DNA from 3 places in the Streptomyces sp. NPDC051018 genome. Region 2 is predicted to be linked to each of the others. Evidence: predicted binding sites of a transcription regulator. Region 2 holds the regulator's gene; each other region holds the start of a gene.

Region 1 (10,552 bases), on a different contig from region 2:
CGCCGCCGTACTCGAAGCCGCTCCCCGGCTGCGCGCGGTCGTCCACGCGGCGGGTTCCGTGAAGCACCACATCACCGACGCCTGCTGGGAACGCGGGCTCGCGGTGTCCTCCGCCGCGTCGGCGAACGCACTGCCCGTGGCCGAGTACACGCTCGCCGCGATCCTCTTCTCGGGCAAGCGGGTCCTGCCCTCGGCCCGGCTCCACGCGGAGCTGCGCGGCGCCCACGACTGGCTGCGGGAGCTCGCGGACACGGGCAACTACCGCCGTACCGTGGGGATCGTCGGAGCGTCCCGGATCGGACGGCGGGTGATCGAGCTGCTGCGCCCGTTCGACGTACGGGTCCTGCTGTACGACCCTTACGCGACCGACGCGGAGGCGTCCGCGCTGGGTGTCGTACGCACCGATCTGGACGGGCTCTGCCGGCGCAGCGACATCGTCTCGGTCCATGCCCCGGAACTGGCGGCGACTCGCCATATGCTCGACGCCCGGCGGCTGGCGCTCATGCCGGACGGGGCCACCCTGATCAACACCTCGCGCGGTTCGCTGATCGACGGCGACGCACTGCTGGCGGAGCTGGTCTCGGGCCGTCTGTACGCCGTACTCGATGTGATGGAGCCGGAGGTTCCGGACGCGGACTCGCCCCTGTACACCCTGCCGAATGTGCTGCTGACCCCGCACATCGCGGGATCACTCGGCAATGAGCTGCACCGGATGGCGGATCTGGCCCTCGACGAGCTGGAGCGTTACGGGAAGGGGCTGCCGTTCGCCGAGCCGGTCCCGGCCGAAACGCTGGGACGCTCCGCGTAGGGCACGGGTGGCACGGGGGCGGGGCCAGCGGACCGCCCGACGACAGGCCCCCGGCCCACCGGAACCACCGGAACCACCGCGGCAGAAGACCCGAATCCCCGGGGCCCAGGCCCCGCCCCCACCCATACCACCCCGAAACGGACCGAGCCCGGTGCCCCCGCGACGGGGGCACCGGGCTCGGCCGTGGTGCGTGGCGAAATCGGTCAGTGGGAGTGACCGTGGCCGCCGTGTCCGGCGTCGGCCTCTTCCTCGGCCGGCTTCTCGACGACCAGGGTCTCGGTCGTGAGCAGCAGGGACGCGATGGACGCGGCGTTCTCCAGGGCGGAGCGAGTGACCTTGACCGGGTCGATGACACCGGCCTTCACCAGGTCGCCGTACTCGCCGGTCGCGGCGTTGAAGCCCTGGCCCTTGTCCAACTCGGCGACCTTGGAGGTGATGACATAGCCCTCAAGGCCGGCGTTCTCGGCGATCCAGCGCAGCGGCTCGACGGCGGAGCGGCGGACGACGGCGACACCGGTGGCCTCGTCGCCCTCCTTGCCCAGGTTGCCCTCCAGCACCTTGACGGCGTGGACGAGCGAGGAGCCACCACCGGAGACGATGCCCTCCTCGACCGCGGCGCGGGTCGCGGAGATGGCGTCCTCCAGACGGTGCTTCTTCTCCTTCAGCTCCACCTCGGTGGCGGCGCCGACCTTGATGACGCACACGCCGCCGGCCAGCTTCGCGAGGCGCTCCTGGAGCTTCTCGCGGTCCCAGTCGGAGTCGGTGGACTCGATCTCGGCCTTGATCTGGTTGATCCGGCCCTTGACGTCCTCGGCGTTGCCGCCGCCGTCGACGATGACCGTGTCGTCCTTGGTGATGGTGACGCGGCGGGCGGTGCCCAGTACGTCCAGACCGGCCTGGTCGAGCTTGAGACCGACCTCCTCTGCGATGACGGTGGCACCGGTGAGGGTGGCCATGTCCTGGAGCATCGCCTTGCGGCGGTCGCCGAAGCCGGGGGCCTTGACGGCCACGGCGTTGAACGTGCCGCGGATCTTGTTGACGACCAGGGTCGACAGCGCCTCGCCCTCGACGTCCTCGGCGATGATCAGCAGCGGCTTGGAGCCACCGGCCTGGATGACCTTCTCCAGGAGGGGCAGCAGATCCTGGATGGAAGAGATCTTGCCCTGGTTGATCAGGATGTACGGGTCGTCGAGGACGGCCTCCATACGCTCCTGGTCGGTCACCATGTACGGCGACAGGTAGCCCTTGTCGAAGGCCATGCCCTCGGTGAAGTCCAGCTCCAGACCGAAGGTGTTGGACTCCTCGACGGTGATGACACCGTCCTTGCCGACCTTGTCCATGGCTTCGCCGATCAGCTCACCGACCTGCTGGTCCTGAGCGGAGAGCGCGGCGACGGCGGCGATGTCGGCCTTGTCCTCGATCGGACGGGCGGTGGCGAGCAGCTCGTCGGACACGGCCTTGACGGCGGCGTCGATGCCCTTCTTCAGCGCGGCCGGGGAGGCACCGGCGGCGACATTGCGCAGACCCTCGCGGACCAGCGCCTGGGCCAGAACGGTGGCGGTGGTGGTGCCGTCACCCGCGATGTCGTTGGTCTTGGTCGCCACCTCCTTCACCAGCTGGGCGCCGAGGTTCTCGTACGGGTCCTCGACCTCGACCTCGCGGGCGATCGTCACACCGTCGTTGGTGATGGTGGGGGCGCCGAACTTCTTGTCGATGACGACATTGCGGCCACGGGGGCCGATCGTCACCTTGACGGTGTCGGCAAGCTTGTTGACGCCACGCTCGAGGGCGCGACGGGCGTCCTCGTCGAACTTCAGGATCTTCGCCATGAGAGCGTTCCTGTCCTCTTCTGAATACGAACTGCGCCCCCAGCGCCCGGATATGAGGTCAGCGGGGGCCAGGGGCGCAGATCAAGACAAACGGAGTACGTGCCGGGTACGGGGTTCGCGGGAGCGATCCCGTGAACCCCGACCTGTTCCGGCTTACTTCTCGACGATCGCGAGAACGTCGCGGGCCGAGAGGACGAGGTACTCCTCGCTGTTGTACTTCACCTCGGTGCCGCCGTACTTGCTGTAGAGCACGACATCGCCGGTCTTGACGTCGAGCGGCAGGCGCTCGCCGTTCTCGAAGCGGCCCGGGCCTACCGCGAGGACGACGCCCTCCTGGGGCTTCTCCTTCGCGGTGTCCGGGATGACCAGGCCGGAGGCCGTGGTCTGCTCGGCGTCGAGCGGCTGGACCACGATGCGGTCCTCAAGCGGCTTGATGGCAACCTTGGAGCTGGCGGTCGTCACGATCCGACCTCCCCCTTCGGAGATCTCACGGGGTTAACTGATCTAGAGGTGGCGACCAGGTCGATCCGTCGTCGCGGGTGCCGGACCTGCCCGTCGCTGTGTTGGCACTCTCCGGTGGGGAGTGCCAGAGCCGAGACTATGACTGCGATTAGCACTCGGTCAAGCGGAGTGCCAATGCGGCGGGCGTGGCGGGGGTACGACGGGGGCGATCAACAGGCATGCACGCCCCCTGGGGGCAGCCACTCGTACGGGTTTCCCGGCGCCGGATCCCCGCCGGTCCCGGTACGGAGGCGGCACGCCCCCGGCGGTCCCGCGGACGCTTCCGGCGAGCCCGACCCGCCCGACCCGGCCAACTCTGCCGGCCCTGTCGGCCCGCGTGCCCTCTCAGGGAACACGGCCGCCCGGGCGGGACGGGTGGACGGTCCGGCGGGGGTGCGCGGGGGAGTCACGGACGCGGTGGACGCGGTGGATACGGTCCAGCAGACGCGTCGTGGATTCGGTCAGCGCCGGGGCGCGCATCCCCCGCGAAGACGCTCCCGTGCCGGCACGGGGGTGCACCGAGCGCCCGGCGGGCGAGGCGGCCGTCTCGCCCGTGGCCTTCCGCACCGGGGTCCGCCGAGAGCCGTACGCGGGCGGTCCGGGGTCTCCGGGCCGGGTCTCCCCGGCTCCCGGCCCGGCCTTCTCCGCGCCCGGCCCGGGCATGGCTGCTTCCCCGCCCGGCCCGGACAGGGCCCCTTCCGCGCCCGATCCGCCGGACCGCCCTCCCCCGGGCCCGGGGCGGGCACCACCGGCCCGGGCACCACCCGCGCCGGTCGCGCCGTTGTGGGAGTGAACCGCCTTGCGCCCGAGCCGTTCGATGGGGTCGACGGAGACGGCGGGGTCCATGGACGGCGGCAGGCAGCCGGCGGTTCCGGACATCACCCCGGCCACCACCGCGAGAGCCCCGGCCCATCCCCTGACGAGGCCGGGGACTCGCGTCATGCCCGCCCCTCCCCGACAGGCCGCCCGGGCGCCCCGCTCCAGCCCGGACGGAACAACTCCGATAGTTCCGGCAACGGCGACGACTTCAACAACGACAGCCACGGCAACGACTGCGCCGACAGAGGCTGCTGCTGCTGAATCGTCAAGGACATGAGGATTCTGTGGGTGCCGTGGGCTCTGCGGGCGCACAGGCAAGGACCCCCGGACGACGGCTCATACGTAGTCCTCCAGCCTGGCCACGGCGTACCCCTTGTCCGTCACGGTCTTCATGACCTGGCGGATCATGTCGGGCATGGAGCCCTTCCAGTCGTCGCGGCCCCGGAAGTGCGTGAGGATGATGTCGCCCGGATGGAGGTCCCGGTCCCACTCCCGCCACTCCATGTGGTCGGGGAACGCCTCGGCGGCCCACAGCGGCACCGCCTTGATGCCGCAGGACTGGGCGGCGCGCAGGGTGTCCTCGTTGTAATTGCCGTACGGCGGGCGGAAGAGCGGGGGGCGCTTCCCGTACCGCTTCTGGAGGATGTCCTGCTGGCCGCAGATCTCCTTGCGCTGCGCGGCGTACGAGAGGCCGGGCAGATAGCGGTGGTTGAGGGTGTGATTGTGCAGGGGGACACCACGGTCGCGCATCCGGCGGAAGTAGCCGTAGTCACTGCTGACCAGATAGTCGCTGAGGAAGGCGCTGTACGGGATCTGGAGGTCGCTCATCATGCGGAGCAGCTCGGGGTCCTTCTCCGCGCCGTCGTCGATCGTCAGGAAGACGATCTTCTCCTTCACCGGCACCGTCGTGAAGACCGGCGGCAAGGACGCGCCACCCTTCACCTCGAAGCCCTTGCGGGTGGTGAGCTTGGGCTTGACGGTGGGCGGCTGGGGCGCGGGCAGCGGCGTCTTGGCGAGCCCCCACTTCCTGGCCGCCGTGGCGCGTGCGGCCTGGGTGCGCTTGACCCGGTTCACATACGCGGCCAGCGAACCGGCGGGCCCCGCCTGCCGCGCCGCCTGGTCCGCCTTCTCGACCTGTTCGGCCTCGGCGTGCTGCCCGGGCTGCTGTTTCGCGCCGACCCGGCCGTCCGGGACCTCGGCGGCACAGGCCGAGCCGAGGAATCCGGCGAGCAGGGCGGCCGCGACCGCCCGGCGCCGGGAGCGGCCCCGGGCGGCCCCCGGACCGCCTCTCCCGGCCGTTGCCGCGCGGCCGATGCCCTGCATTACCGCACTGTTTCCGTTTTGTCTGACTAGCTGCATGGCGCCGGATCCTGTCAGCACGGATCCGTACGAGCCGGACGACACCGCCACCACCTGCGGACCGTGACCCTCCTGGCCGACAGGGGACACCGCTCCTGGCCCACAATGGACCGGGTGAACGACCTCTCCGCGCTCCTCACCGACGAGGGCCAGGCCCTGCTCACCCGGCTCCGCGACCACGACCCCTCGCAGGAGCTGGCGCTCGCCACCCGGCTGCGCCGCGACCACCCGGCCGACCTGGTCTCCGCCGCCCTCGGCCAGGCCCGGCTGCGCCAGCGGGCGGTGGCGAAGTTCGGCGCGGAGGACGCGTACCGCATGTACTTCACACCGAACGGTGTCGAGCAGGCCACCCGGAGACCGGTCGCCGAGTACCGTGCCGCCCGTTTCACCGCGCTCGGGGTGCGCTCGGTGGCGGATCTGTGCAGCGGTGTCGGCGGTGACGCGATCGCCCTGGCCCGCGCGGGCATCCGGGTGCTGGCGGTGGACCGCGACCCGCTGACCGCCTCCGCCGTCCGCGCCAACGCCGAAGCGCTCGGGCTGGCGGATCTGATCGAGGTCCGGTGCGCGGATGTGACCGAGACCGACACCTCCGCGTACGACGCCGTCTTCGTCGATCCGGCCCGCCGGGGCGGCAGGGGCCGGGTGTTCGACCCGGAGGCGTACTCCCCGCCGCTCTCCTGGGCGATCGACGCCGCCCGCGCCCGTCCCCACGCGGCACTCAAGATCGCGCCGGGTGTCCCCCATGAACTGGTCCCCGACGATTTCGCGGCGGAGTGGATCTCGTACGGGGGCGAGGTGAAGGAGGCCGTGCTGTGGTCCGGCACGGCTCCGCGGGCCGTCACCGCGACCCTGCTCCCCGGTCCGTACACCCTGACCGGCCGGGGCCTGCCGAACCCCCCGGTCCGTCCCGTCGGCCGCTATCTCCACGAGCCGGACGGCGCCGTCATCCGCGCGCATCTGGTCGCCGAGGCCGCCGAGGAGCTGGAGGGCGGGCTGATCGACGAGACGATCGCGTACATCACGTCCGATGCGCTGCGGCCGGTGCCGTACGCCACCGCGTACGAGATCACCGACCGGCTGCCCTTCGGTCTGAAGCGGCTCAAGGCGCTGGTGCGCGAGCGCGGGATCGGGTCGCTGACGGTGAAGAAGCGCGGCTCGGCGGTGGAGCCGGAGGAAGTGCGCCGCAGGGTGAAGCCCCAGGGACCGAACGCGGCGACCGTCTTTCTGACCAGGATCGCCGGAGCCCCCTCGATGCTGATCGGCCGACCCGTATCCGCATCGGCCGAGACCTCTGAGGAATCAGCCGGAACCCCCAAGAGCGAAGGGACTTCCTGAAATGCCCCTGCATCCCGAAGGCATGCTGACGACCGGACCTTTGATACAGATCGTCGGGGCGGCTGCGAGCGGGCCGGATCCGCTGGAGTGGCAGGTCCTGCGGTTCCAGCGGACCACGCGGACCGAGTACTGGGAGGCGTCCTGGCGGCACCCGCTCCAGCCGCTCGCGTCCCAGCTCGACTATCTCGCGATGACCCTGACACCCGAGTTGTTCGCGCGGTGTCCACCGGCGGAACGAGAGATGTGGACGAAGGCGGCGGACGGCAGGCCGATCACCGAGTTCATGACGGATCTGGCGATGCTGCTGAGGCTGACCGACCGGCAGGCGGACACACCGTACGACGAGGTTCCGCTCGCGGGCTGGGAGGCCCGGGCCCGGTTCCCGCTGCTGATGAACCTGGACGCCTGGGCGTACGACGGTGAGTACGGCTCCTTCGCCGAGAGCCATCAGAACTGGCTCGACAATGAACACCCCAACTGCGAGTGGGATGTCGTTCCCATGCTCGGGCAGGCGGTGGAGGCGCTGGCGCTCGTCTCACGGTTCGAGGGCTTCGGCGAGGCGCTGCTCGCGCACGCGTCCGGCGCGACGGCCGCCACGCTGTCGACCGTGGTCGCTCTCGGTGCCGCACATCTGAAAGACCGTCACCGGGCCTGAGAGGACTCCTCCGGCGTGCTCTCGTCGTGTCCTCGCTGTGCCCTCGCCGGGCCCGTGCCCCCGGTCATCGGCTCAGCGGTGGGCTCCGCCGCGTTCACGGGCCGGTACCACCGTGAGCAGCCCGGCCGCCCAGCGGTGGTGGTCGATCGCCTTGATCAGGCCGAGCACACCCGCCGCGCAGAGGATGAGACCCGTCCCCAGGGCGAACGCGAACAGGCTGTACGTCGTACGGCCGGTGTCCCGCGCGGGGTCGGCGCTCGCGGGCGCGAGGGTGGTGAGCCACAGACCACCCGTGGTGAGCGCCAGGGACACGAGGAGCCAGGACACGACCGAACCGGTTCTCTGATGGCGGGTGTCCCCCGCCGGGTCGACGGCCACCGCCGCCCACTGCCGGAGCAGCGCGCGTACGGCCCGGTCGCGGCGGACACCGACGACCAGGGCGGCCACCGACGGCACGAGCGCCAGCAGAGCCAGGAGGCAGGTGACGACGGCGAAGATCACCGTGAACCCGTCCACGGTGTCGTCCAGCGAGATCAGCGCGGTGCTCAGCAGGGCCCAGGCCAGTTCACATCCGGCCACCACCAGTAACAGGAGCAGCAGCCGCACCGGGCCGACGGACCGTCGGGTCAACTCCTCCAGGGCCCGTGTCCGGTCGGCGAGCAGGGTCTCGCGGTCCGGGCGCCGGGGCGCGGTCCGGGCGCCCGTGCAGCGGGGGTGCCCCGGCCCGGACGGCGGGGGTGGAGGTGGGGGGAGCTCCGGCATGCGCGCGAGACTATCGGCCGCGACGGGGTCCGCCGGGGTCAACTCGCATGATCCACAAGGAGCTTGCCGTTCCGGGCCCGTGGTCCTCGCCCGCCGTACGGAGGGCAGCCGGCCGCTCACCGGACTCAGCCGGCAGCCGACGGCCTTCAGCACTCGGCTCTCGGCTCTCTGCCCTCTGCCCTCTGCCTTTGGCCGTCAGCCGTCCAGGAGGGCCGCGCGGACCAGCAGCAGATCCCGTTCCCGTTCGTTGCGGGTCAGCGCGGCGGCGCGCTCGATCTCCTCGCGTGCCTCGTCGACGCGGCCGAGCCGGGCCAGCAGATCGCCCCGCACGCTCGGCAGCAGGTGGTACTCCTTCAGCGCGGGCTCGGAGGCCAGCGCGTCCACCAGGGCGAGGCCCGCCTCCGGACCGTCGGCCATGGAGACGGCGACCGCGCGGTTCAGTTCGACGACCGGGGAGGGGACGAGCGCCGCCAACTGCCCGTAGAGGGTGGCGATGGTCCGCCAGTCGGTGTCCTCGTAGCGGACCGCCTGCGCGTGGCAGGCGGCGATCGCCGCCTGGAGGGCGTACGGCCCCGGCGCCCCGCCCAGCGCGGTGGCCCGGGCGAGCGCGGTGAAGCCCCGGCCGATCAGCAGACGGTTCCAGCGGGTGCGGTTCTGGTCGGCGAGCAGGACGGGGGCGCCGTCGGGGCCGGTGCGGGCGGGGATCCGGGACGCCTGGATCTCCAGCAGCGCGGCCAGGCCGTGCGCCTCGGACTCGCCGGGCATCAGTCCCGTCAGCACCCGGCTCAACCGCAGCGCGTCCTCGCAGAGGCCGGGGCGCAGCCAGTCGTCGCCGGCGGTCGCCGAGTACCCCTCGTTGAAGATCAGATAGACGACTTCGAGCACGGAGCCGAGACGCTCCGCGCGATCGGGGCCGTACGGCACCTCGAAGGGAACACCCGCCCTGGCCAGGGAGCGCTTCGCGCGGACGATGCGCTGGGCGACCGTCGGCTCGGCGGTGAGGAACGCACGGGCGATCTCCTCGGTCGTCAGCCCGCCCAGGAGCCGCAGGGTGAGCGCGATCCGGGCATCGGTGGACAGCACCGGATGGCAGGCGGTGAAGATCAGCCGCAGCAGATCGTCGTCGATGTCATCGGGGTCCGGCGGCTCGTCGGGCGGCGGGGCGTCCTCCAGGCTCCGCCCGACCTCGGCGAGCTTACGGGCGTAGTTCTCCTTGCGGCGTACGAGATCGACGGCGCGGCGCTTGGCGACGGCCGTGAGCCAGGCGCCCGGCTTGTCCGGTACGCCGGACTCCGGCCACTGCTCCAGCGCGGCGACCAGGGCGTCCTGCGCGATCTCCTCGGCGATGCCCACGTCCCGGACGATCCGGGTGACACCTGCGATGATCCGCGCCGACTCGATCCGGAACACCGCTTCCACCGCGCTCGCTGTCGTCACGGCCACCCATCAGAACAGCCATGGGCACCGTCGGCAAGCGCGGGCGGTCAGGGCGGGTTCCCGTCCTTGTGCGCTATCACGCGCGTGTTCCCGGGCCCCGCCGATCCGGCTTCCGGCCCCCGCCCCGGTCCTCGTTCCAGTCCCTGCTCCCGCCCTCGCTCCAACCCTCGTTCTAGTCCTCGTTCTAGTCCTCGTCGATCTGGCGGACCTCGCAGGTCACGGTGAAGTTCTCGTCGTGGACCTGGAGGAAGCGCTTGGCCCACTCGACGGCCTCGGCCATGTCCTTGCACTGCGTGATCGAGTAGCCGCCGATCACTTCCTTGGTCTCGGTGAAGGGCCCGTCGGTGTACGACAGCTTCCCGCCGGACCAGGTGACGCGGGTGCCCTGGGCGGTCGGGGTGAGCCCCGCCGTGTCGAGCATGACCCCCGCCTTGGTGATCTCCTCCAGGAGGGCGCCCATCCGCTGCCCCATCTCCGGTGAGAAGCCCTCCTCGGGGACGTTGTTCTCGTCGATGCGGACCATCGTCAGAAAGCGCGGCATTCCGGTTCCTCGTTCCTCTCGGTCGTGGCGGCGGGGGCCTTCCCCGCCTCTCACCCCTGCGTCGATCGGGAGACTGCGGGATCGACACCCTCCCCGGAATTCTTCGCGGACTTCTCCCGGGCGGCCACCGCAGGGCTCCCTTCCCGTCCCGGAAGGAGCAGCCAGGCCAGCAGCGAACGCGCCGCAAGCAGCCCCGCGCACACCCAGTGGGCCGCGCGGTGTCCGTCGGCGTTCGCGGAGGCGGCAACGGCAACGGCGACAGCGACGGCGACAGCGACGGCGACCAGGAGCGCGAGGTGGAGGAGCTGCCGCATCTGACGGCGATGGCACCGCGGTGGGACCAACTGGTGACGTACGACGTGGAGCCTCAGCTGGACGCGATCATCGACGGACTGCTGGGCCGGGCGCCGCGGCCCTCCCCGTAGCGGATTCCCGGCCATACGGCCCCCGGCCGGCCCGGGCGCCGCCGGTCCGGGCCCCCGGTCGCGCGTCGGCCGTTCGCGGCG
Region 2 (10,552 bases):
GAACCGGCGCTCCTCGGCTGGGCCGGGGAGAACGGCCTGGCGGGCAGCACCTATACGGAACTGCTGGCCGCGCCCGCGACCAGGGAGATGGTCCAGGGCTATGTCGACCGGCTCAACGAAGGGCTCCAGCGCTGGCAGGAGGTCAGGCAGTTCCGGCTGCTGCCGCGCGACCTCGATGTGGAGCACGGCGATCTGACGCCCAGCCTCAAGCTGAAGCGGGCGGCGGTCGAGCGGACGTTCGGAAACCTCATCGAGGAGATGTACGCGGGGCAGCGCGAGGCGTAAGGGGGCGCGTCGGGGGCGCAGGGCACACGCTGTCGGACCAGGACCAGGACCAGGACCAGGACCAGGACCAGGACCGGACCCGGTGCCGCGACCGGCCGGGCCCGGTCCACCCGGACCGGCGCCACGCCACCCGGTCCCGGACCGGGAGGCGGCTCACCCGGACCGGGCCCCCGGACCGGGCCCACGCGGACCCGGGCGCCGGCGTACGCCGGGTGCCCCGAGGGCCCGTGGCTGCCGGGCCCGGCGATGACCCGGCCCCAGCCCGTCCCCGGTGCCACCGCCACGGGCCCGGGCTTCTCCATGGCTCCCCGGCCGGGTCCCGGGCCACCCGCACCGGGGACGGACGGGGCCGGGTGCCCGCGGCCCCGTCCGTCCCCGGGTCCCGTCCCCAGGGGCCCGGAATCCCCGCCAGGCCCCTCCCCGGGTCCTTCCCCGGATCGGCACCCGGTCCCGAACCTCCGGGCCCGTCCCTGCCCGGACCCCGTGCTCTGGCCACAGGCTCCCGGGCCCCGTCCCCCGCCGGACCCCGTGCCCTGGTCCCAGGCTCCCCGGGCCTGTACCTCCCCGAATCTCCGGTTCCGACACCGGCCCCGGGGTCTATTCCCGGGGCAGGACACCGCCCCCGCGGCCCCCCGGACCGTTCCGCCGGGCGGGCGCCCGCGGTGACGGACAATGGGTGACATGCCTTCCGTACTGCCCGACGGCGAGCCCGTGCCCGAGGACGGGTCGCTGCCCGCGTCCGCCCTCGACGGATCCGGCGACCGGCCGCTCGCCTTCTATCTGCATGTGCCGTACTGCGCGACGCGCTGCGGCTACTGCGACTTCAACACCTACACCGCGACCGAGCTGCGCGGCTCGGGCGGCGTCCTGGCCTCCCGCGACAACTACGCCGAGACGCTCGCCGACGAGATCCGGCTGGCGCGCAAGGTCCTCGGCGACGACCCCCGCCCGGTGCGGACCGTGTTCGTCGGGGGCGGTACGCCCACGCTGCTGGCCGCGGCGGACCTGGTGGCGATGCTCGACACCGTACGGACGGAGTTCGGGCTCGCGGACGGTGCCGAGATCACCACCGAGGCGAATCCGGATTCGGTGGACCCGGGGTATCTGGCCCGGCTGCGGGAGGGGGGCTTCAACCGGATCTCGTTCGGCATGCAGAGCGCGCGGCGGCATGTGCTGAAGGTGCTCGACCGTACGCACACACCGGGGCGGCCCGAGGCATGTGTGGCCGAGGCACGGGCGGCGGGCTTCGACCATGTGAACCTCGACCTGATCTACGGCACCCCGGGCGAGAGCGACGACGACTGGCGGGCCTCGCTGGCGGCGGCCGTGGGCGCGGGGCCGGACCATATCTCCGCGTACGCGCTGATCGTCGAGGAGGGCACCGGGCTGGCGCGGCGCATCCGGCGCGGGGAGGTGCCCATGACCGACGACGACGTCCACGCGGACCGCTATCTGATCGCGGACTCCGTCCTCGCGGAGGCGGGCTACTCCTGGTACGAGGTCTCCAACTGGGCCACCACCGAGGCCGGGCGCTGTCTTCACAACGAGCTCTACTGGCGCGGAGCCGACTGGTGGGGCGCCGGACCGGGGGCGCACAGCCATGTGGGCGGAGTGCGGTGGTGGAATGTGAAGCACCCCGGCGCGTACGCGGGCGCGCTGGCCGCCGGACGGTCGCCGGGCGCGGGCCGGGAGGTCCTCACGGCGGAGGACCGCCGGGTCGAGCGCATCCTCCTGGAACTGCGGCTCCGGGACGGCGTACCGCTCTCCCTGCTGCGGCCCGCCGGCCTGGATGCGTCCCGTACGGCCCTGTCGGACGGCCTCCTGGAGCCCACGGCGTACGAGGAGGGGCGCGGGGTCCTGACCCTGCGGGGACGGCTGCTGGCGGACGGGGTGGTCCGGGAACTCGTGGACTGAGGTCCCCCGGAACCGCTCCGCGGCGTACCCGCGCACCGGCCACGCCCGGCCGGTCACAGGAGGCCGTACAGTCACACGCGCCGGACGGTCACGAACAGCCGCACCCGTAACAGACGTAACAGGCAGCCGTCACGGACGGTCCCACCGCAACGGCCACAACCACCCCCGCGCCCCCGCTCATGCCTCCGTCACATGGTCGATGAGGTGCTCCACCGCGCCCAGCAGTTCCGGCTCCAGGTCCTTGTAGGAACGCACCCGGGAGAGGATGTGCTGCCAGGCCGCGCCCGTGTTCGGGGGCCAGCCGAGGGCCTCGCAGACGCCCGTCTTCCAGTCCCGGCCACGGGGGACGGAGGGCCACCCCGGGATACCGACCGACGACGGCTTCACGGCCGCCCACACATCGATGTACGGATGTCCGACGACCAGGACGTGCTCGCCGGTGACGGAGGCGGCGATCCGGGACTCCTTCGAGCCCGGGACCAGATGGTCGACCAGGATGCCGAGGCGGGCGTCCTGCGCGGGGGCGAAGTCGGCGACGATCGCGGGGAGGTCGTCGACGCCCTCCAGATACTCGACGACCACCCCCTCGATCCGCAGGTCGTCACCCCAGACCCTCTCGACGAGTTCGGCGTCGTGCCGGCCCTCCACATAGATACGGCCCGCGCGGGCGACCCGCGCCCGAGCGCCGGGGACTGCGACCGAACCGGAGGCGGTACGGGCCGGGGCCGCGGGCGCCGAGGACGGACGGACCAGGGTCACCACCTTTCCCTCCAGGAGGAAGCCGCGGGGGTCCAGCGGGAAGACCCGGTGCTTGCCGAAGCGGTCCTCCAGGGTCACCGTGCCCGCCTCGCAGCGGATCACCGCGCCGCAGAAGCCCGTGGTGACCTCCTCCACGACCAGATCGGGATCGGCGGGGACCTCGGGAGCGGAGGCGGACTTCTTCCAAGGGGGCGTCAGATCAGGGCTGTAGCTGCGCATGCGCCCATTGTGCTGGGTGGGGCCCCGGGGGCGAGTTCAGGACATCCTCAACCGGCCGCCGGATCCGGGCCGGACGCCGACGCACCGGAAGGCCCTGTTCCGAAGCGTTCGGCCAACGCGTCCCGCTGTGCCCGTACGAACCGCGCGTCCACCACCGCGCCGTGCCCCGGCACATACGCCGCGTCCTCGCCGCCGAGCGCCAGCAGCCGGTCCAGCGCGTCCGGCCAGCGGGACGGGATCGCGTCCGGACCCGCCTGCGGCTCGCCCGACTCCTCGACCAGATCGCCGCAGAAGACGACTTCCGGGCTCCCCGGCACCAGGACCACCAGATCGTGGCCCGTGTGGCCGGGGCCCACATTCGCCAGCAGCACCTGACGGCTGCCGAGGTCCAGCGTCCGCTCCCCGGTGACCAGGTGCGTCGGCGCGACCAGCAGGTCCGCGGCCCGGGCGGCCTCGTCCTCGGGCACCCCATGGCGTGCGGCGTCCGAGCGCAGCGCGTCCCGCTCCCGCCGCAGCAGCGCGTCGACCCCCACCGCTCCGTACACCTCCGCGCCCGCGAAGGCCGCGGTGCCCATGACATGGTCGAAGTGCGGATGGCTCAGCGCGATATGGGTCACCCGCCGGACGGCCGCTCCGCCTCCGCCCCCGCCCGCGGGGCCCTCCCCGGGGCCTGTGGCCCCCAGCAGGGCCTCCGCCTGCGCCCGTAGCTCCGCGCCCTCGCGGAGCGTCGAGCCCGTGTCGTACAGGAGTACGCCCTCCGTGCCGACGACGAGCCCACAGGTCGCGTCCCAGCCAGGGAGGCGACGCCTGCCCACCCCCTCGGCGAGACGCTCCCAGCCGAGGTCTTCCCAACCGACGTCCATAGCGCGACGCTACTGGCAAAGACCAGGACAGGGCGCACGGTAGCGTGGTTGGCCGCCCTTGCTGGCGCCGTACCGGGCAGCCGTACACTGGCACGGGGAAATTACTGGCACTCGGACGGCGTGAGTGCCAGGCAGTGACCGGAGAACCACCGAGGGACATCAGCTGGAGGTGTGCGCGATGCTCAGCGAACGCAGACTCGAGGTGCTGCGCGCCATCGTCCAGGACTATGTCGGCACCGAGGAGCCCGTCGGCTCCAAGGCGCTCACCGAGCGCCACAAGCTCGGCGTCTCCCCGGCCACCGTGCGCAACGACATGGCCGTGCTGGAGGAGGAGGGCTTCATCGCCCAGCCCCACACCAGCGCCGGACGCATCCCCACCGACAAGGGGTACCGCCTCTTCGTCGACCGGCTCGCCGGGGTCAAGCCCCTGTCCTCGGCCGAGCGCCGCGCGATCCAGAGCTTCCTGGACGGAGCCGTCGACCTCGACGACGTCGTCGGCCGTACGGTACGGCTGCTGGCGCAGCTGACCCGCCAGGTCGCGATCGTGCAGTACCCCTCGCTCACCCGGTCCACCGTCCGCCATGTCGAACTGCTCTCCCTCGCGCCCGCGCGGCTGATGCTCGTGCTGATCACGGACACCGGACGGGTCGAGCAGCGCATGATCGACTGTCCCGCGCCCTTCGGGGACACCGCCCTCGCGGATCTGCGCGCCCGGCTCAACAGCAGGGTCGTGGGACGCAGATTCGCGGATGTGCCGCAGCTGGTGCAGGACCTTCCCGACTCCTTCGAGGAGCCGGAGGACCGGGGTACGGTCTCCACCGTGCTCTCCACCCTCCTCGAAACTCTGGTCGAGGAGACCGAGGAGCGGCTGATGATCGGCGGCACCGCCAATCTGACCCGCTTCGGGCACGACTTCCCGCTCACGATCAGGCCCGTGCTGGAGGCGCTGGAGGAGCATGTCGTCCTCCTCAAGCTCCTCGGCGAGGCCAAGGAGTCGGGCGGAATGGGCATGACCGTGAGGATCGGTCACGAGAATGCCTACGAGGGGCTCAACTCCACCTCCGTGGTCGCCGTCGGCTACGGTTCGGGCGACGAGGCAGTCGCCAAACTCGGCGTGGTCGGACCGACCCGCATGGACTACCCCGGAACGATGGGAGCGGTACGCGCAGTGGCACGTTACGTCGGACAGATCCTGGCGGAGTCGTAAGTGGCCACGGACTACTACGCCGTACTCGGCGTACGCCGCGACGCATCGCAGGACGAGATCAAGAAGGCATTCCGGCGGCTCGCGCGTGAGCTCCACCCGGACGTCAATCCCGATCCGAAGACGCAGGAGCGGTTCAAGGAGATCAACGCCGCCTACGAGGTGCTCTCGGACCCGCAGAAGAAGCAGGTCTACGACCTCGGCGGCGACCCGCTGTCCCAGGCGGGCGGCGGCGCGGGCGGTTTCGGCGCCGGAGGGTTCGGGAATTTCTCGGACATCATGGACGCCTTCTTCGGCACGGCGTCCCAGCGCGGCCCGCGTTCGCGTACGCGCCGGGGCCAGGACGCCATGATCCGCCTGGAGATCGAGCTCAACGAGGCCGCCTTCGGCACGACGAAGGACATCCAGGTCGACACCGCCGTCGTCTGTACGACGTGCAGCGGCGAGGGCGCGGCCCCGGGCACCTCCGCCCAGACCTGTGACATGTGCCGTGGCCGCGGTGAGGTCTCGCAGGTGACCCGGTCCTTCCTGGGCCAGGTCATGACCTCCCGCCCCTGCCCCCAGTGCCAGGGCTTCGGGACCGTCGTCCCGACCCCGTGCCCCGAGTGCGCGGGCGACGGCCGGGTCCGTTCCCGCCGAACCCTGACGGTGAAGATCCCCGCCGGTGTCGACAACGGCACCCGGATCCAGCTCGCCGGCGAGGGCGAGGTCGGCCCCGGTGGCGGGCCCGCGGGCGATCTGTACGTCGAGATCCACGAGCTGCCGCACCCGGTGTTCCAGCGCCGGGGCGACGATCTGCACTGCACGGTGACCATTCCGATGACGGCGGGCGCGCTCGGTACGAAGGTGCCGCTGGAGACGCTGGACGGCATGGAGGAGGTCGACATCCGCCCGGGGACCCAGTCCGGGCAGTCGATCCCGCTGCACACGCGCGGGGTCACCCATCTCCGGGGCGGCGGACGCGGCGATCTCATCGTCCATGTCGAGGTCACCACCCCGTCGAAGCTGGACGCGGAGCAGGAGCGGCTGCTGCGGGAGCTGGCGAAGCTACGGGGCGAGGAGCGCCCGATGGGGCAGTTCCAGCCGGGGCAGCAGGGGCTGTTCTCCCGTTTGAAGGACGCGTTCAACGGCCGGTAGGCCGCAGCCGGCGGTACGGCTTAGCGGGTCCGGGCAGGGGCCGGGTGCTGTCGCCGTACCCGGGCGGGGGAGCGCGCGCGGCCGTCGCGTACGTCCGCAGCGCATCGCGGTCCCGCGGACCTGCCCGGCAACGTGCCGTCGGTCCCGCGGACCTGCGCGGCCTCGCGGTGGCGGTCCGGCGCCCGGTCACGGCGTGCCACCGGTCGGACCGCGGCCTTCCCCGTGACCGTACGGATCCGGACCGAGGGGCCATGAGCAGGTAAACCCGCCTCCCCCGGGGCGTACCGGGCCCGATTCGGCGGTATCGGGCCCACGGTGGCACGATGCCTGCATGTCCTCCGCGCCCCCCGCGTCCTCCGTACTGACCGATCTCCGCCGCTGTCCGATCGTGCAGGCCCCCATGGCGGGCGGCGCGTCGGGTCCCCAGCTGGCCGCCGCCGTGTCCGACGCAGGAGGGCTCGGCTTCCTCGCCGCCGGGTACAAGACCACGGACGGCATGTACCAGGAGATCAAACAGATCCGGGGGCTCACGGGACGGCCCTTCGGAGTGAACCTCTTCATGCCGCAGCAGCAGAGCGCCGACGCCGCGACGGTGGAGGTCTACCGGCATCAGCTCGCGGGAGAGGCCTCCTGGTACGAGACCCCGCTCGGCGACCCCGAGTCCGGCGGCGACGACGGCTACGAGGCCAAGCTCGCCATCCTGCGGGACGACCCCGTGCCGGTCGTCTCCTTCACCTTCGGCTGCCCGGGCCAGGAGGTGCTCGAATCCTTCGCCAAGGCGGGCACCCTGACCGTCGTCACGGTCACCACACCCGAGGAGGCGCAGGTCGCGCAGTGGGCGGGCGCGGACGCCGTCTGCGTCCAGGGCATCGAGGCCGGGGGACACCAGGGCACCCACCGGGACGACCCCACGAGGGACGGCACCGGCATCGGCCTGCTCACGCTGATCACCCTCGTACGGGAGAGCGTACGGCTGCCGATCATCGCCGCCGGCGGTCTGATGCGCGGCAGCCAGATCGCGGCCGTCCTGGCGGCCGGGGCGACGGCGGCGCAGCTCGGCACCGCGTTCGTGGTCTGCCCCGAGTCCGGCGCGCACCCCCTGCACAAGCAGGCGATGACCAACCCGCTCTTCGCCCGGACCGATCTCACCCGGGCCTTCTCCGGGCGGCCCGCGCGCGGGCTCGTGAACCGCTTTATGCGCGAACACGGCCCGTACGCCCCCGCCGCCTACCCCCAGGTCCACCATCTGACGAGCGGGCTGCGCAAGGCGGCGGCGAGGGCGGGGGACGCGCAGGGCATGTCGCTGTGGGCCGGGCAGGGGCACCGGCTGGCACGCGATCTGCCGGCGGGGCGGCTGGTGGAGGTGCTCATGGAGGAGACGGCCGCCGGGCCGGGCGCCCCCGGGCCGGCCGCGGATGTCTCCGGCACGGACCCCGGGGGAGGCGCCAGCGGTGAGCCCCCGGTGACGGGCGGCGGGACCGGTCCCGGAGGCGTTCCCCGCCGGGACACCGGACGGGGAGCGCGTGACCTGCTGTCGGGGGAGGTGTCCGGATGACCGCGCCCGTGTTCGTCGTCGGCACACTGGAGGGCGAGGGCCCCGGCTCGGTCCTCACCCTGGACGGGCCCGAGGGGCGGCACGCCGTCTCCGTACGGCGGCTCCAGCCCGGCGAGGAGATCGTTCTGACGGACGGCCTCGGCCGGGGCGCGGCCGGAGCCGTCCTGAGCACCGAGGGCAAGGACCGGCTGACCGTGCGGGTGCAGAGCCTTCCGGTGGAGCCCGAGCCCGTGCCCCGTATCACCGTCGTCCAGGCCCTTCCCAAGGGCGATCGCGGCGAACTCGCCGTCGAGACCATGACCGAGACGGGTGTCGACGCGATCGTGCCGTGGGCCGCCGCGCGCTGTATCACCCAGTGGAGGGGCGAGCGCGGGGCCAAGTCCCTCGCCAAGTGGCGGGCCACCGCCCGGGAGGCGGGCAAGCAGTCGCGCAGGCTCCGCTTCCCCGAGGTCGCGGACGCGGCGACGACCAAGGAGATCGCGGCCCTTCTCGCCGGAGCCGACTTCGCCGCCGTGCTCCACGAGGAGGGCGCGGAGCCCCTCGCCACGGCACCCCTGCCGTCCGAGGGCTCGATCGTGCTGGTCGTGGGCCCGGAGGGAGGCGTCTCACCGGAGGAACTGGCGGTGTTCGCGGCGGCGGGGGCCAAGCCGTACCGGCTGGGCCGGAGCGTGCTGCGGACCTCCACGGCGGGTACGGCGGGGGTCGCGCTGCTGCTGGGGCGCACGGGACGCTGGTCGTAGCCGGGCGGAACGTTGCCGGTTTGACCGGGGGTGGGACCCCGAGGGCGGGCTCGACGGTACGTACGGGGCGGGTGTTCGTACGGGCGTCGCCGTACGGAGGGGTAACCGTCCCTCTGGGCCCGGCTGTCCGTACAGGACCGGTCGTCCTCTACGGCGGAGTGGGGTCCGGCCGCGTCCCGGGCCGGTCAGCCGTCCGTACGGGTGGCGAGCGCGGTGTCACCGGCCCCGCTCCCGGCCACCACCGCGTCGAACAGCGGCCAGCCGTCCACCTCCCGGTTTCCCGGAGCCGAACCGGCGGCCGGCAGCAGTCCCCGTGCCGCGGCCTCGTCCGCGAACCGGCGTACGACACCCGGCTCGTGGAGGTTCAGCCAGTGGTGCGCCGAGTCGCCGAGCGCGCCGTGGTCGACGTAACCGTCCGCGATGACACGGCCCTCGGCCTGGGAGAACACGATGCCCAGACGGGACTTCGTGCCCTCCCGCCAGAGCGACAGCACCGTATGGCAGGTGCGGCTGCCGTCCGGGCCCGAGGTTCCGTGGCGATGGCGCACGGTCCACACGCAGACGGTGTCGGAGTCGACGACGAGCCGGCGCGGGCGGATCAGCTTTCGTCCCATCCTCCGACCGTACGGGCCGTCTGTGTCCGCAACCACTCTTTTACTCCTCGCCGCCCGCTGCCAGGCTTCCCCCATGCTGGGCATGGACCGGGGAACGACCCGGGGGACGACAACGGCCTCGGCGCGCGGGCGCCTTCGGCGGCTGTGGGCGGCGATCGGCGTCGCGGGCACGGTGGTTGCGGTAGTGGCGGGGGTGGCGGGCTGTGAGCCCTCGGCCGATGGGCTCAGTTCCGCCGCCGTCGCCGTCACCACCGACCGTACGGCGACGAGGACGCTGGAGCGGGTGGGGTTCGACGTGAGCTGGTTCAGCTGTACGGCGACGCTTGAGGGGGCCGGCGGAAGCGGTTCGTCCGCGTCGCCCTCCGCGTCCCCGGGCGGGCGCGCCGCCGCGACCGTCGACTGCGAGGGAGAGACCGGTTCCGGGCAGCGGATCACGCTCAAGGGCACGGTGACGGACGAGCGTTCGGGTGTCTGCGTACGGGGACGGATGACCGCGCGGGTGAACGGCGAGCTCGCCTTCGAGGCGAGGTACCTCGGTGAGTGCGGGGGTGAGAGCGCGGGGGAGAGCGGGGGCGGAGGGGGTATGCCGTCCCGGACGGAGCGGCCCGGGGGGCGGCCGGAGGTGACCGTCACGGTGACGGAGACGGTGACGGTGACGCCCGAGAAGTAGGCGGTGGAGTTGTGGTGACCGGGGTCCGTCACCCCGTACGTCCTCGATCGCCGGACGGGCGGGTGGCCCGGGTGGGTCCCGGGGTCCGGTTGCCCGGCTGTCCGGTGGCCCGGGTGGGTCCCGGGGTCCGGTTGCTCCGGGTTGCCGTGGCTCGGGTGGCCTGCGCCGCAGCCCTCCTGCCGGGCTCGGGCCCTTTCCGGGGCTCTGCCCCGGACCCCGCGCCTCAAACGCCGGCGAGGCTGAATGTGCGCGCCGCGCCTTGGAGGGCGGGAGAGCGGGGTGTGCGCCGCGCTTTGAGGGGCAGTGGTGCTGGGATTGTGGCCGCGCCTCAAACGCCGGCGAGGCTCGTTGTGCGCATGGCGCCTTGGAGGGCGGCGAGGCTGAATGTGCGCGCCGCGCCTTGGAGGGCGGTGGGGTCGACCGGGAGTGTGGGCCGGGCCTTCGGGCGCCGACGGCGCGGGTTGTGCGCATCGCGCCTTGGAGGGCGGTACGGCGGGGTGTGCGCGGTGCGCCTCGAACGCCGGCGGCGCTGGATGTGCGCGGTGCGCCCTGGAGGGCGGTGAGGTGGGGCCGGGACTGTGCACCTGGCCTT
Region 3 (10,552 bases), on a different contig from region 2:
TCCTGGCTTCCGGCGAGCCGGGCGCGGCCGTGCTGGCGAGCACCGACCGGATGGTCCGCGTGGGCTACTCCAACCCGAGCAACCCGGCCGGCTGGGCGACCGAGACGCCCATCAGGCTCCCCGAGGGAACGCCGTACGGCGACTACCCGGTGAGCATCTCGTACCACGTACCCAACGAGGCCGCCCAGGAACGGAAGTTCGGGACGTTCGCCTACAAGCTGCACACCGGGGTCTCCTCTCTCGCGTACGACCGCGAGAGCACCGACTTCGACAACCGGGCGGTCGTCGCCTCCGGCAAGGTGACGACGTTCGACCCGGCCACCGGCATCAGCGGACCGGCTCGCGCGGGCACCGAGGTCAAGCTGACGCTGACCCTCAACGGCCGCAAGTACCCGCGGCCCAAGGTGGAAACCGCGGTCACCGGCGCGAACGGGACGTTCTCGCTGCCGGTGACCCCGGACGCGGAGATCCAGTACAGCAAGGCCGAGGTCGTCAAGAGCGCCGACACCGAGCCGAAGCATGAGGTGCCCTTCCCCACCTCGGTGGGGGTGAAGCCCACGACGGTCCGGATCGCCGCGGACACGGACAGGCTCAGGGTGCACAAGGGCGCGCCCTTCACGGTGACGGGCAAGGTCGAGCGGCTCACCAACGACGGCTGGCGGCCCTTCGCGGGCGCGCCGGTCGTGTCCTCGATGAAGTCGCCCGTGCACTGGGACTACTTCGGCGAGAGCCCGGTCGGTACGGGCACTTCGGCGGCCGACGGCACCTTCGCCTACACGGCGCGCGCCACCGTCCCGGGTACGGTCCACACCTCCGTGGAGCAGTCCGACTACGTCACCAAGGCGCATGACACCGCCGCCATCGCCGTCCCGGCCGCGTTCTCGTACGTCAACGTCAAGTACAGCCTCGACGAGTTCGGCAGGATCTCGACGACCGGCCAGGCCAAGGGCGCGGAGTGCGCGGGTGAGAAGTTCCACCTCCAGTACTCGGCCGACGGCGTCAAGTGGAAGAGCATGGTCGTCGGGTCCGCCAACTACGCAGGCTCCGGCACCTGCTCGTTCAGCCTCGCCGCCCAGGGTTACGTCGCCGCCTACTACCGGATCTACCACCCCGAGTCGAACGGGCTGGTCCAGCTGGCCTCCAAGGCCTCGTTCCAGTACCGGTACGTGACCCGGTTCAGCTCCGCCACGTACTCGTCCACCCGCCCCAGGGTGAACAGCACGATCACCGCTTCCGGTGCGCTCCAGCGGTATGTCAACGGCAAGTGGCGCGCCTTCCCGAACCCGAAGCTGATGGTCCTGTTCAAGCCCAAGGGCGACCCGCAGTGGTACTGGGTCGCCAAGGGCAGGGCCAACAGCAACGGCGTGTACTCCATCAAGGCGAAGGTCTACGGGGACGGCCACTGGGCCATGGTGATCGAGCCGACTCCGGGGCACTTCTACACCGAGACGAAGGCGACCTACATCGATGCGCGCTGACACCACCAACCGCCGGCGCGTCAGACTCTCGGTCGTCGCCTCCGCCGCCGCCCTCGCCCTGGCGGGCACCGCCGCCACCGCCGCTCCCGCGGTCGCGGCGGAGCCCCCGACGCCCCGGATCGGGGCGGCGATCACCGGCAGCGAGCGCGGCACGTTCAACGTGAGCGTGGTGACCGCCACGGGCGTCGGGATCGAGTCCGTCTCGGCGAAGGTCCGCTCGGACGAGTCGACCGTCGTCGCCGAGGTACCCCGGCTCACCGAGACCTCCCGGGACTCGGGCGACTACGGCTTCCCGCTCGGTGCCGATCCGCTCAAGCTGGTGGAGGACGCGGGCACCATGCCCGCCCTCGGCGCGTACGCGATCGATGTGACGGTCACCGACGCCCTGGGCAGGACGACCACGCGGAAGGACGCGGGCACGCTGAACTTCACGCTGGAGCCGACGATCACCGGTCTGACGTTCGGCACACCGGCGTGGGACGACCTCAACGCACGGGCACAGGGCAATCTGGTGGGAATCCAGCCCGGTTCCGGTGATCTCGTGCCGCTGCCCGGTCCGGGCAGGGAGGTGGAGATCACCCGTGTGGCACCGCACGGCGTCCATACGGCGAGCGTCGACGACCAGGGCCGGTTCGCCGCTGTCATCCCGGTCTCCCGGCAGTACTCGGACTTCGACGTCAGGTTCTCCGAGCACAGCGAGACGGTCGACGGAAGCGTCCTCAGCCGCGGTGAGCCCGCGCCGGTCGCGACCCGTGCGATGACGCTGACGGGAGACGCCGACAAGGACCGGGTCCTGCCCGGTGAGAAGGTGACCATCAGCGGCCGGGCGCTGTTCGACGGCGTCCCCGCCGCGAACACCGAGGTGCGGGTGGGCTTCGCCCAGTACGGCACTCCCCAGCCTCTCGGCCGGCAGACCGTGACCACGGACGCGGACGGACGCTACAGCGCCGTGGTCCCGGGCGTGTCCTCCATGGGCTACAACGGCTGGGCCGTGGTTCCGGCCAACCCGTTCGTCATCGGCCTGGCCACGGGTCCGCTGGCGCTCCCCAACGAGGTCTCCCTGCGGTCGAGCGTGTCCATGGCCGGCGACGGCTATGTCACGGCGAACGGGTCGCTCCGCGGCACGTTCCGGACCGACCAGTGGGACAGCGTGCCGTACGGGCATCAGAAGGTGCAGCTCCAGCACTCGGCCGACGGCAGGACGTGGAAGGCCGTGAAGACCGGCGACGTCCTGGTCGGCAGGGAGTCGTGGACGCCCTTCCAGCTGAGGCTGAAGGGGCTCAACGGCTACTACCGGGTGGTCGCCGTCACCAGTGACGACTTCGCGGGCGCGACCGGTCCGGTCACCCGGCTCTCGCGCACCGCGACCCGGATCACCGGTGTCAACGCGGTTCCGGAGCCGATCCGCAAGGGCGCGGTGATCACCGTCACCGGCGCGCTGAGCGAGAAGTCGGGGGCTACCTACCGGGCTCTGCCCAGGCAGCGGGTGGCGCTGGTGGTCAAGTGGAAGAACAGCAGCAAGTGGTCGGTCGCGGCCTGGGGTACGACGGATTCCAAGGGCCGGGTCTCGCTGAGGGCGAAGCCCTCCATGGACGGCACCTGGACGATCCAGTACACCGCTGACGCCACCCACTTCGACTCGATCGGCACGGGCGACTTCGTCGACGTGCGCTGACCGTGTACGTCCGCTGACCGACCGGGCGGGACCGCGGTGACCGCGGTTCCCGCCGGGGGGGGGCGGGCGACGACCACCTCGCAGTCGTGGCGACCTCCCAGCCCTCGGGACCGCAGTCTGGACAGCAGGGGTCGCGGTCCGACGGGGGTCACCGTCAAGGTCCGGTCGGGCCGGGGACCGGTAGCCGCTGCGGTCCGTCCGGACCGCTCGCGGTCCCGCTCTCGGGTCCGGTTGCGACTGCGGCTGCGGCTGCGGCCGAGGACCCGGCGACGGCGACCGGAACGCAGGGGGCCCGCGGTTCCCGCCGCGAGGTCGGGCGGCTGCGGCCTGGACGACAGGGGGTCGCGGTCCGACGGGGGTCACCGTCAAGGTCCGGTGCGGCCGGGGACCGGTAGCCGCTGCGGTCCGTCCGGACCGCTCGCGGTCCCGCTCCCGGGTCCGGTTGCGACTGCGGCTGCGGCTGCGGTCGATGGCCCGGCGACGGCGACGGCCACCAACCCTGCCCCGGCCGACGGCCGGCCACCGTGGACTGCGGTCACCGCGGCAACGGTGATCCGGGTACGCCCACGGCCGTGGCCGTCGCCCCGGCCGGGGCCACCGTCAAGGTCCGGTCCGGCCGGGGTCAACCGTAACGCCGAAGGGCGGCACCCCCCTGGGAGTGGGGGTGCCGCCCTTCGTATGTACTGCGGTACTGCGGGTCACGCCATGGTCCGCTGATCCGGGAAGGATCAGAAGTCCATGTCACCGCCCGGCATGCCGCCCGGGGCGGCCGCGGCGGCCTTCTCCGGCTTGTCGGCGATGACGGCCTCGGTGGTGAGGAACAGCGCGGCGATCGACGCGGCGTTCTGCAGCGCCGAGCGGGTCACCTTCGCCGGGTCGAGGATGCCCTCGGCGATCATGTCCACGTACTCGCCGGTCGCGGCGTTGAGGCCGTGACCCGGGGTGAGGTTGCGGACCTTCTCGACGACGACGCCGCCCTCAAGACCGCCGTTGACGGCGATCTGCTTGAGCGGGGCCTCCAGCGCGAGCTTGACGGCGTTGGCACCGGTGGCCTCGTCGCCGTCCAGCTCCAGCTTCTCGAAGACGGAGGATGCCTGGAGCAGGGCGACGCCACCGCCGGCGACGATGCCCTCCTCGACGGCCGCCTTCGCGTTGCGAACGGCGTCCTCGATGCGGTGCTTGCGCTCCTTCAGCTCGACCTCGGTCGCGGCACCGGCCTTGATGACGGCGACGCCGCCGGCCAGCTTCGCGAGGCGCTCCTGGAGCTTCTCACGGTCGTAGTCCGAGTCGGAGTTCTCGATCTCGGCGCGGATCTGGTTGACCCGGCCGGCGACCTGGTCGCTGTCCCCGGCACCGTCGACGATGGTGGTCTCGTCCTTGGTGATGACGACCTTGCGGGCGCGGCCGAGCAGGTCCAGGCCCGCGTTCTCCAGCTTGAGGCCGACCTCCTCGGAGATGACCGTGCCGCCGGTGAGGATGGCGATGTCGTTCAGCATCGCCTTGCGGCGGTCACCGAAGCCCGGGGCCTTGACGGCGACGGACTTGAAGGTGCCGCGGATCTTGTTGACGATCAGCGTGGACAGGGCCTCGGCCTCGACGTCCTCGGCGATGATCAGCAGGGGCTTGCCCGACTGCATGACCTTCTCCAGCAGCGGGAGCAGGTCCTTGACCGAGGAGATCTTGGAGTTGACGACCAGGATGTACGGGTCGTCGAGCGCGGCCTCCATGCGCTCCATGTCGGTCGCGAAGTACGCCGAGATGTAGCCCTTGTCGAAGCGCATGCCCTCCGTCAGCTCAAGCTCCAGACCGAAGGTCTGGGACTCCTCGACGGTGATGACGCCTTCCTTGCCGACCTTGTCCATGGCCTCGGCGATCAGCTCGCCGATCTGGACGTCGCCGGCGGAGATGGAGGCGGTGGAGGCGATCTGCTCCTTGGTCTCCACATCCTTGGCCTGCTCCAGCAGGGCACCGGAGACGGCCTCGACGGCCTTCTCGATGCCGCGCTTCAGGGCCATGGGGTTGGCGCCGGCCGCGACGTTGCGCAGGCCCTCGCGTACGAGCGCCTGGGCGAGGACGGTCGCGGTGGTCGTACCGTCACCGGCGACGTCGTCCGTCTTCTTCGCGACCTCCTTGACCAGCTCGGCGCCGATCTTCTCGTACGGGTCCTCGAGCTCGATCTCCTTGGCGATGGACACACCATCGTTGGTGATCGTGGGGGCGCCCCACTTCTTCTCGAGAACGACGTTACGGCCCTTGGGGCCAAGGGTGACCTTGACGGCGTCGGCGAGCTGGTTCATCCCGCGCTCGAGACCGCGCCGTGCCTCCTCGTCGAACGCGATGATCTTTGCCATGTGAAGTGTCCTCCACGGACTGGGGTCGGAAGCTCAGGGACCGCGCTGGCGCCCGCGACGGACGGCCTGCCGCACCGGGTGACTCCTTGCGCCACTGCGGCGGGCGGGCCTCACCGACCCGGTCCTCGGTAGCACTCTCACTCGTAGAGTGCTAACGCCAATGATTAGCACTCGGCACCTGTGAGTGCAAGCGGCTGAGGTGACACGGCTCCCCGTCTCCCCCTCCCGGGGGCTCGCGCCGGGAGGCGGCACCGGAAGCACGGCTCTCCGGACATCGGAGGGGGCCGCATGCGCAGGAAACGGGCCATACCCGCACAAAAGCTGCCGACGCACGGAAGGGGCAGCCGTACGGAGGGGCCAGCCGTACGAGCCCGTCACACGGAGGGGGCAGCCGTACGGGCCCGTCATACGGAAAGCGCACGGGCGCACGCGTGTGGGGTCCGCATCCCGTCGGGGATGCGGACCCCACATGCGTGAAGCGCGTCGGAAGCCGCGCGTCCGGGATCGGGACTCAGACCGCGAGCTTGACCATGTCGGCCTGCGGGCCCTTCTGTCCCTGCGAGATCTCGAACTCGACTCGCTGACCCTCTTCCAGGGTGCGGTACCCGTCCATCTGGATGGCGCTGTAGTGGACGAAAACATCCGCACCACCGTCGACCGCGATGAAGCCGTAGCCCTTCTCCGCGTTGAACCACTTGACGGTGCCCTGAGCCATGCCTAACTCCCCTATTACTGGCCCTTGCACAGGACCGCACCTCGCGGACCCGGGTCATACCTCACGCCGGAACGCGTCGACCGCGGCTGAATGTATCTGCCCAACTGCCCTCTGCAACAGGTCAATCGGACGAGAATTCCTGGAACCTACGATCGGGTAATTGGTCTGAATTCAAGAAATTCCGGGGCAAATCAGGCCGAACAAAGGACACTTACGAGACAAAACGATGGCCCACTTTGGCTGCTTCTTATCGCGGCCGGGCGCATTCTCGTGGGCGGGCGGCGCGGGCGGTGAAGGGGCGTTCCCCAACTGTAGCGCGCTCAACCATGCAGAATTGCCCCCTCCGGATGTCTCACGGAGGGGGCAATCGCAATGACTCTGCGTAAATAACACTTCGTCAGCCGGACCCGGCCGGGGTGAGGTCGACGGGGCGGCGTCGACCGGGTGGACCGGGGCGGGCCCGGATCGTGGGGTGGGCGAGAGCGTGCCCGGAGCGACGGGGCGGGGCCGACGGCCCGACCCGGCTGGGCAGGATCGACCGGGATGACCCGGTGGGACCCGGGCGGGAGGCCCGCCGGGCGGGCCGGCCGGACTCCGGCGGCCTGACCCGGCCGGACCACGCGGGGCTCAGCCCGCCGGGACCCGGCCACCGGGACCAGGGCGGCCAGACCTGAGCTACGAGGGCCCGCCGGGCGGACCGGCCGGACCCGGCCGGGGCGGAACCGACGGGGCGGACCGGCCGGATCCCGGCGGGATCAGTCCGGCCGGGCGGGGTCCGGCGCCAGGTGGGGCCGGAAGGGACCCGGCCCGGCGGACCCGGGCGGCCCCGGCCGAGACCCGGCGGGCTCAGGACGGCCCGGCGGACCGGGCCCCGTCCGCGAGGCACCCCGCGGGGCCTCCGGCCCTCTCGGGGCTCAGCCGCCCGCGACCGCCGGGATGATCGAGATCCCCGCGCCATCGGGCGTCACCGTCTCCAGCCCCTGCTCGAAGCGGACGTCGTCGTCGTTGACGTACACGTTCACAAAGCGACGCAGCTTCCCCTGGTCGTCCAGGACGCGCGCGGCGATACCGGTGTGGTTCTTCTCCAGGTCGGCGATGACCTCGGCGAGGTTGGCGCCCTCGGCGGCGACCTCGGCCCGGCCGCCGGTGTATGTGCGCAGGATGGTCGGGATGCGGACCTTGACGCTCATCTTCGGATCTCCCAGGGGTTATTGGTTGGCCAGGCCCGCGGCGCGAAACGCGTCCAGACTCGGGCGGATGGTCGCCGTGGGACCGGCGGTGGGCGCTACCGCGTCCAGGGTCTTGAGGCCGTCGCCGGTGTTGAGGACGACGGTGGTGAGGGCCGGGTCGAGCACGCCCGCGTCGAGCAGCTTCCTGGTGACCCCCACGGTCACCCCGCCCGCGGTCTCCGCGAAGATGCCCTCGGTCCGGGCGAGCAGCTTGATCGCCTCGACGACCTGCTCGTCGTCGACGTCCTCCACCGCGCCGCCGGTACGGCGGGTGATGTCCAGGACATAGGGGCCGTCCGCGGGGTTGCCGATGGCCAGCGACTTCACGATGGTGTCGGGCTTGACCGGGCGTACGACGTCATGGCCGGCCTTGTAGGCCGCGGAGACCGGGGAGCAGCCCTCGGCCTGAGCTCCGATGATCTTGTACGGGCGGTCCTCGACCAGCCCCAGCCCGATCAGCTCCTGGAGCCCCTTGTCGATCTTGGTGAGCTGGGAGCCGGAGGCGACGGGGATGACGATCTGGTCGGGGATGCGCCAGCCGAGCTGTTCGCAGATCTCGTACGCGAGGGTCTTGGAACCCTCGCCGTAGTACGGGCGGAGGTTGACGTTGACGAAGCCCCAGCCCTCGCCGAGCGGGTCGCCGATCAGCTCGGAGCAGAAGCGGTTCACATCGTCGTAGGTGCCCTCGATACCGACCAGCTCACCGCCGTAGACCGCGGCCATGACGACCTTGCCCTGCTCCAGGTCGTGCGGGATGAAGACGCAGGAGCGGAAGCCGGCGCGGGCCGCGGCGGCGCCGACGGCGCCCGCGAGATTGCCGGTGGAGGAGCAGGAGAGGGTGGTGAAGCCGAAGGCGCGGGCGGCCTCGACGGCGATGGCGACGACCCGGTCCTTGAAGGAGTGCGTCGGGTTGCCGGAGTCGTCCTTGACGTACAGACCGCCGGTGACGCCCAGTTCGCGGGCGAGGTTGTCGGCCTTGACGAGCTGGGTGAAGCCGGGGTTGATGCCGGGCTTGTCCGCCACATCGGCGGGTACGGGCAGCAGGGGCGCGTAACGCCAGATGTTCTCCGGGCCGGCCTCGATGCGCTTGCGGAGTCCCTCCGGGTCGCCGACCGGCAGGTCGTACGCGACTTCCAGAGGGCCGAAACAGGAGGCACAGGCGAAGATCGGGCCGAGTGGGAAGCGCTTGCCGCATTCGCGGCACGAGAGGGCGGCCGCGGGTCCGAGATCGAGGGAGGTGGTGCTGGTGCCGGTCTGCACAGCCATGGAGGCGAGGCCCTTTCTCCTCATCTTCCTCATGACGCATCTCGCCATGAGACGGATTTGGCACCTTCCCTAGCCGGGAGCCTCGCGGCGCTGACGCACCGAACGTGCTGTCGCGACGGAGACCGGCTGGAGGGTTGCCGGGGCTTCAACGGGCCGTTTCCCTCTGCCCCTCTGGATGAGCGGTATTCGATTGTGGGTTTCGATTTTCGATTATGGGTTTCGGTTGGGTGTTTCGATTGTTGAACTGTTGAACGCCGGACCCCCGGCATGCGACGGTCAGGCGCGTTGTTCAAGACTGTAACCGAAGGTCCGGACGGTTGAGATAGTCGTCCGAACCGCGAGATGGATCACACAGAGTACCCGGAGAGTCGAACGTGCTCGATGAAGTGGAGCGCTGGCTGGCGTCGCGCTCGTGGTCGGCGGCCGACCGCCCGCCCGCCCGGCTGACGGCCGCCAAGGCCGCGCGGGGCACGACCGTGAGCGTCGTGCTGCCCGCCCTCAACGAGGAGGCGACGGTCGGTGACATCGTCACCGTGATCCGCCGGGAGCTGATGGAGGCGGTGCCGCTCGTCGACGAGCTGGTGGTGATCGACTCGGGCTCCTCCGACCGTACGGGGGAGGTGGCCGCGGCGGCGGGCGCGCGGGTGGTCCACCGGGACGCGATCCTGCCCCGGATACCCGCCCTGCCCGGCAAGGGCGAGGTGCTGTGGCGCTCGCTGCTGGTGACCCGGGGTGACGTCGTCTGCTTCGTCGACGCCGATCTGCGGGACTTCTCCGCCGACTTCGTCTCCGGGACCGTCGGACCGCTGCTGACCGATCCGGGGGTGCAGTTCGTCAAGGCGACCTACGACCGTCCGCTCGGCGATCTCGACGGTCAGGGCGGCCGGGTGACCGAGCTGGTGGCCCGTCCGCTGCTGAATCTGCACTGGCCGCTGCTCGCCGGGTTCGTCCAGCCGCTCGGCGGCGAGTACGCGGCCAGGCGCTCACTGCTGGAGCGGCTGCCGTTCCCCGTCGGCTACGGGGTGGAGCTGGGGCTGCTCGTCGACGCGCTCCACACGGTGGGCCTCGACGCCCTGGCGCAGGTGGACGTGGGCTCGCGCAAGCACCGCCACCAGGACGGCCGGGCGCTGGGCCGGATGGCCGCGGCGATCTACCGGACCGCGCAAGTGCGGCTCTCGCGCGGGCACTTGGTACGGCCCGCTCTGACCCAGTTCGAGCGCGGCGGGGACGGCTTCGTGCCGAGGACGCACCCTGTGGACACGGAGGAACGCCCGCCGATGCGCGAGATCGGTGAGTATGCGGCGCGTCACGCCGCATAACCGGGAAGTTGTCCCATATGTAGCTGAATATCCTATGTATGGCTTTTCAACGCCCTCGGAGGGCTCTGCGCCGCGCGCTGCGGCTCACCCTCGTCCTCGGCACACTCGTCCTCAGCACCCTCGTCCTCAGCACGCTCGTCCTCGGCACTCTCGCCCTCGGCGGAGTGGCCACCGCCGCCGGCGCACCGCCCGGCGCGCTGCCCCCGGCCCTGGCCCCGGCCGACGAGGGCCATGGCACGGAGCAGCTGTGGCTGCTCGGTGGGCTCGGGTTCGCGCTGGCCGCCGCCGGGGCCGTCGCGCTGGCCGCGGCACGCTCCCGGAGCGGTCGTGCCGGCGCCGGCACGCTCCCGGGGCGGCCTCGGCCGGGGCGGCACGCGGTCGGCGCAATGAGTGACCGACGGCACGCCGAGTGGCGCCGTACTCGCGTTTGAGCGGTTGCGGGACGGGCTAGGTTCGGCACATGGTCTCCGAGCCCCCCGCAGCCCCGGCCCGCGCCCGGGTCCTCGTCGCGTCCAACCG

What was found. Region 2 encodes HrcA, which represses chaperone genes, less so after heat shock. Its sites were predicted from a motif close to TTNGCACTCNGNNNNNCNGAGTGCNAA; they were not measured.
Region 1: a site for HrcA is predicted at 3,248-3,274, ahead of groES (co-chaperone GroES). Genes of this name have one in related genera too.
Region 3: a site for HrcA is predicted at 5,633-5,659, ahead of groL (chaperonin GroEL). Genes of this name have one in related genera too.

What each region holds. Positions count from the first base shown of each region.
Region 1 is NZ_JBITFN010000010.1:277,252-287,803, reverse strand. Features, by position in the region: gene ACIBCM_RS19800 (hydroxyacid dehydrogenase) at 1-808, shown strand, start outside; gene groL (chaperonin GroEL) at 1,012-2,637, opposite strand; gene groES (co-chaperone GroES) at 2,791-3,099, opposite strand; gene ACIBCM_RS19785 (hypothetical protein) at 3,484-4,080, opposite strand; gene ACIBCM_RS19780 (polysaccharide deacetylase family protein) at 4,294-5,280, opposite strand; gene ACIBCM_RS19775 (SAM-dependent methyltransferase) at 5,422-6,651, shown strand; gene ACIBCM_RS19770 (hypothetical protein) at 6,653-7,306, shown strand; gene ACIBCM_RS19765 (hypothetical protein) at 7,379-8,068, opposite strand; gene ACIBCM_RS19760 (RNA polymerase sigma factor) at 8,264-9,505, opposite strand; gene ACIBCM_RS19755 (YciI family protein) at 9,690-10,046, opposite strand; gene ACIBCM_RS19750 (hypothetical protein) at 10,265-10,471, shown strand.
Region 2 is NZ_JBITFN010000001.1:40,436-50,987, forward strand. Features, by position in the region: gene ACIBCM_RS00160 (AMP-dependent synthetase/ligase) at 1-285, shown strand, start outside; gene hemW (radical SAM family heme chaperone HemW) at 967-2,199, shown strand; gene ACIBCM_RS00170 (DUF3097 domain-containing protein) at 2,377-3,177, opposite strand; gene ACIBCM_RS00175 (MBL fold metallo-hydrolase) at 3,225-4,040, opposite strand; gene hrcA (heat-inducible transcriptional repressor HrcA) at 4,219-5,247, shown strand; gene dnaJ (molecular chaperone DnaJ) at 5,248-6,381, shown strand; gene ACIBCM_RS00190 (nitronate monooxygenase) at 6,713-7,936, shown strand; gene ACIBCM_RS00195 (16S rRNA (uracil(1498)-N(3))-methyltransferase) at 7,933-8,676, shown strand; gene ACIBCM_RS00200 (hypothetical protein) at 8,862-9,290, opposite strand; gene ACIBCM_RS00205 (hypothetical protein) at 9,313-9,960, shown strand.
Region 3 is NZ_JBITFN010000007.1:4,731-15,282, reverse strand. Features, by position in the region: gene ACIBCM_RS14015 (hypothetical protein) at 1-1,478, shown strand, start outside; gene ACIBCM_RS14010 (hypothetical protein) at 1,468-3,153, shown strand; gene groL (chaperonin GroEL) at 3,882-5,504, opposite strand; gene ACIBCM_RS14000 (cold-shock protein) at 6,016-6,219, opposite strand; gene ACIBCM_RS13995 (MoaD/ThiS family protein) at 7,134-7,409, opposite strand; gene thrC (threonine synthase) at 7,428-8,714, opposite strand; SAM riboswitch class I at 8,732-8,896, opposite strand; gene ACIBCM_RS13985 (glucosyl-3-phosphoglycerate synthase) at 9,089-10,033, shown strand; gene ACIBCM_RS13980 (hypothetical protein) at 10,072-10,464, shown strand; gene ACIBCM_RS13975 (trehalose-6-phosphate synthase) at 10,494-10,552, shown strand, end outside.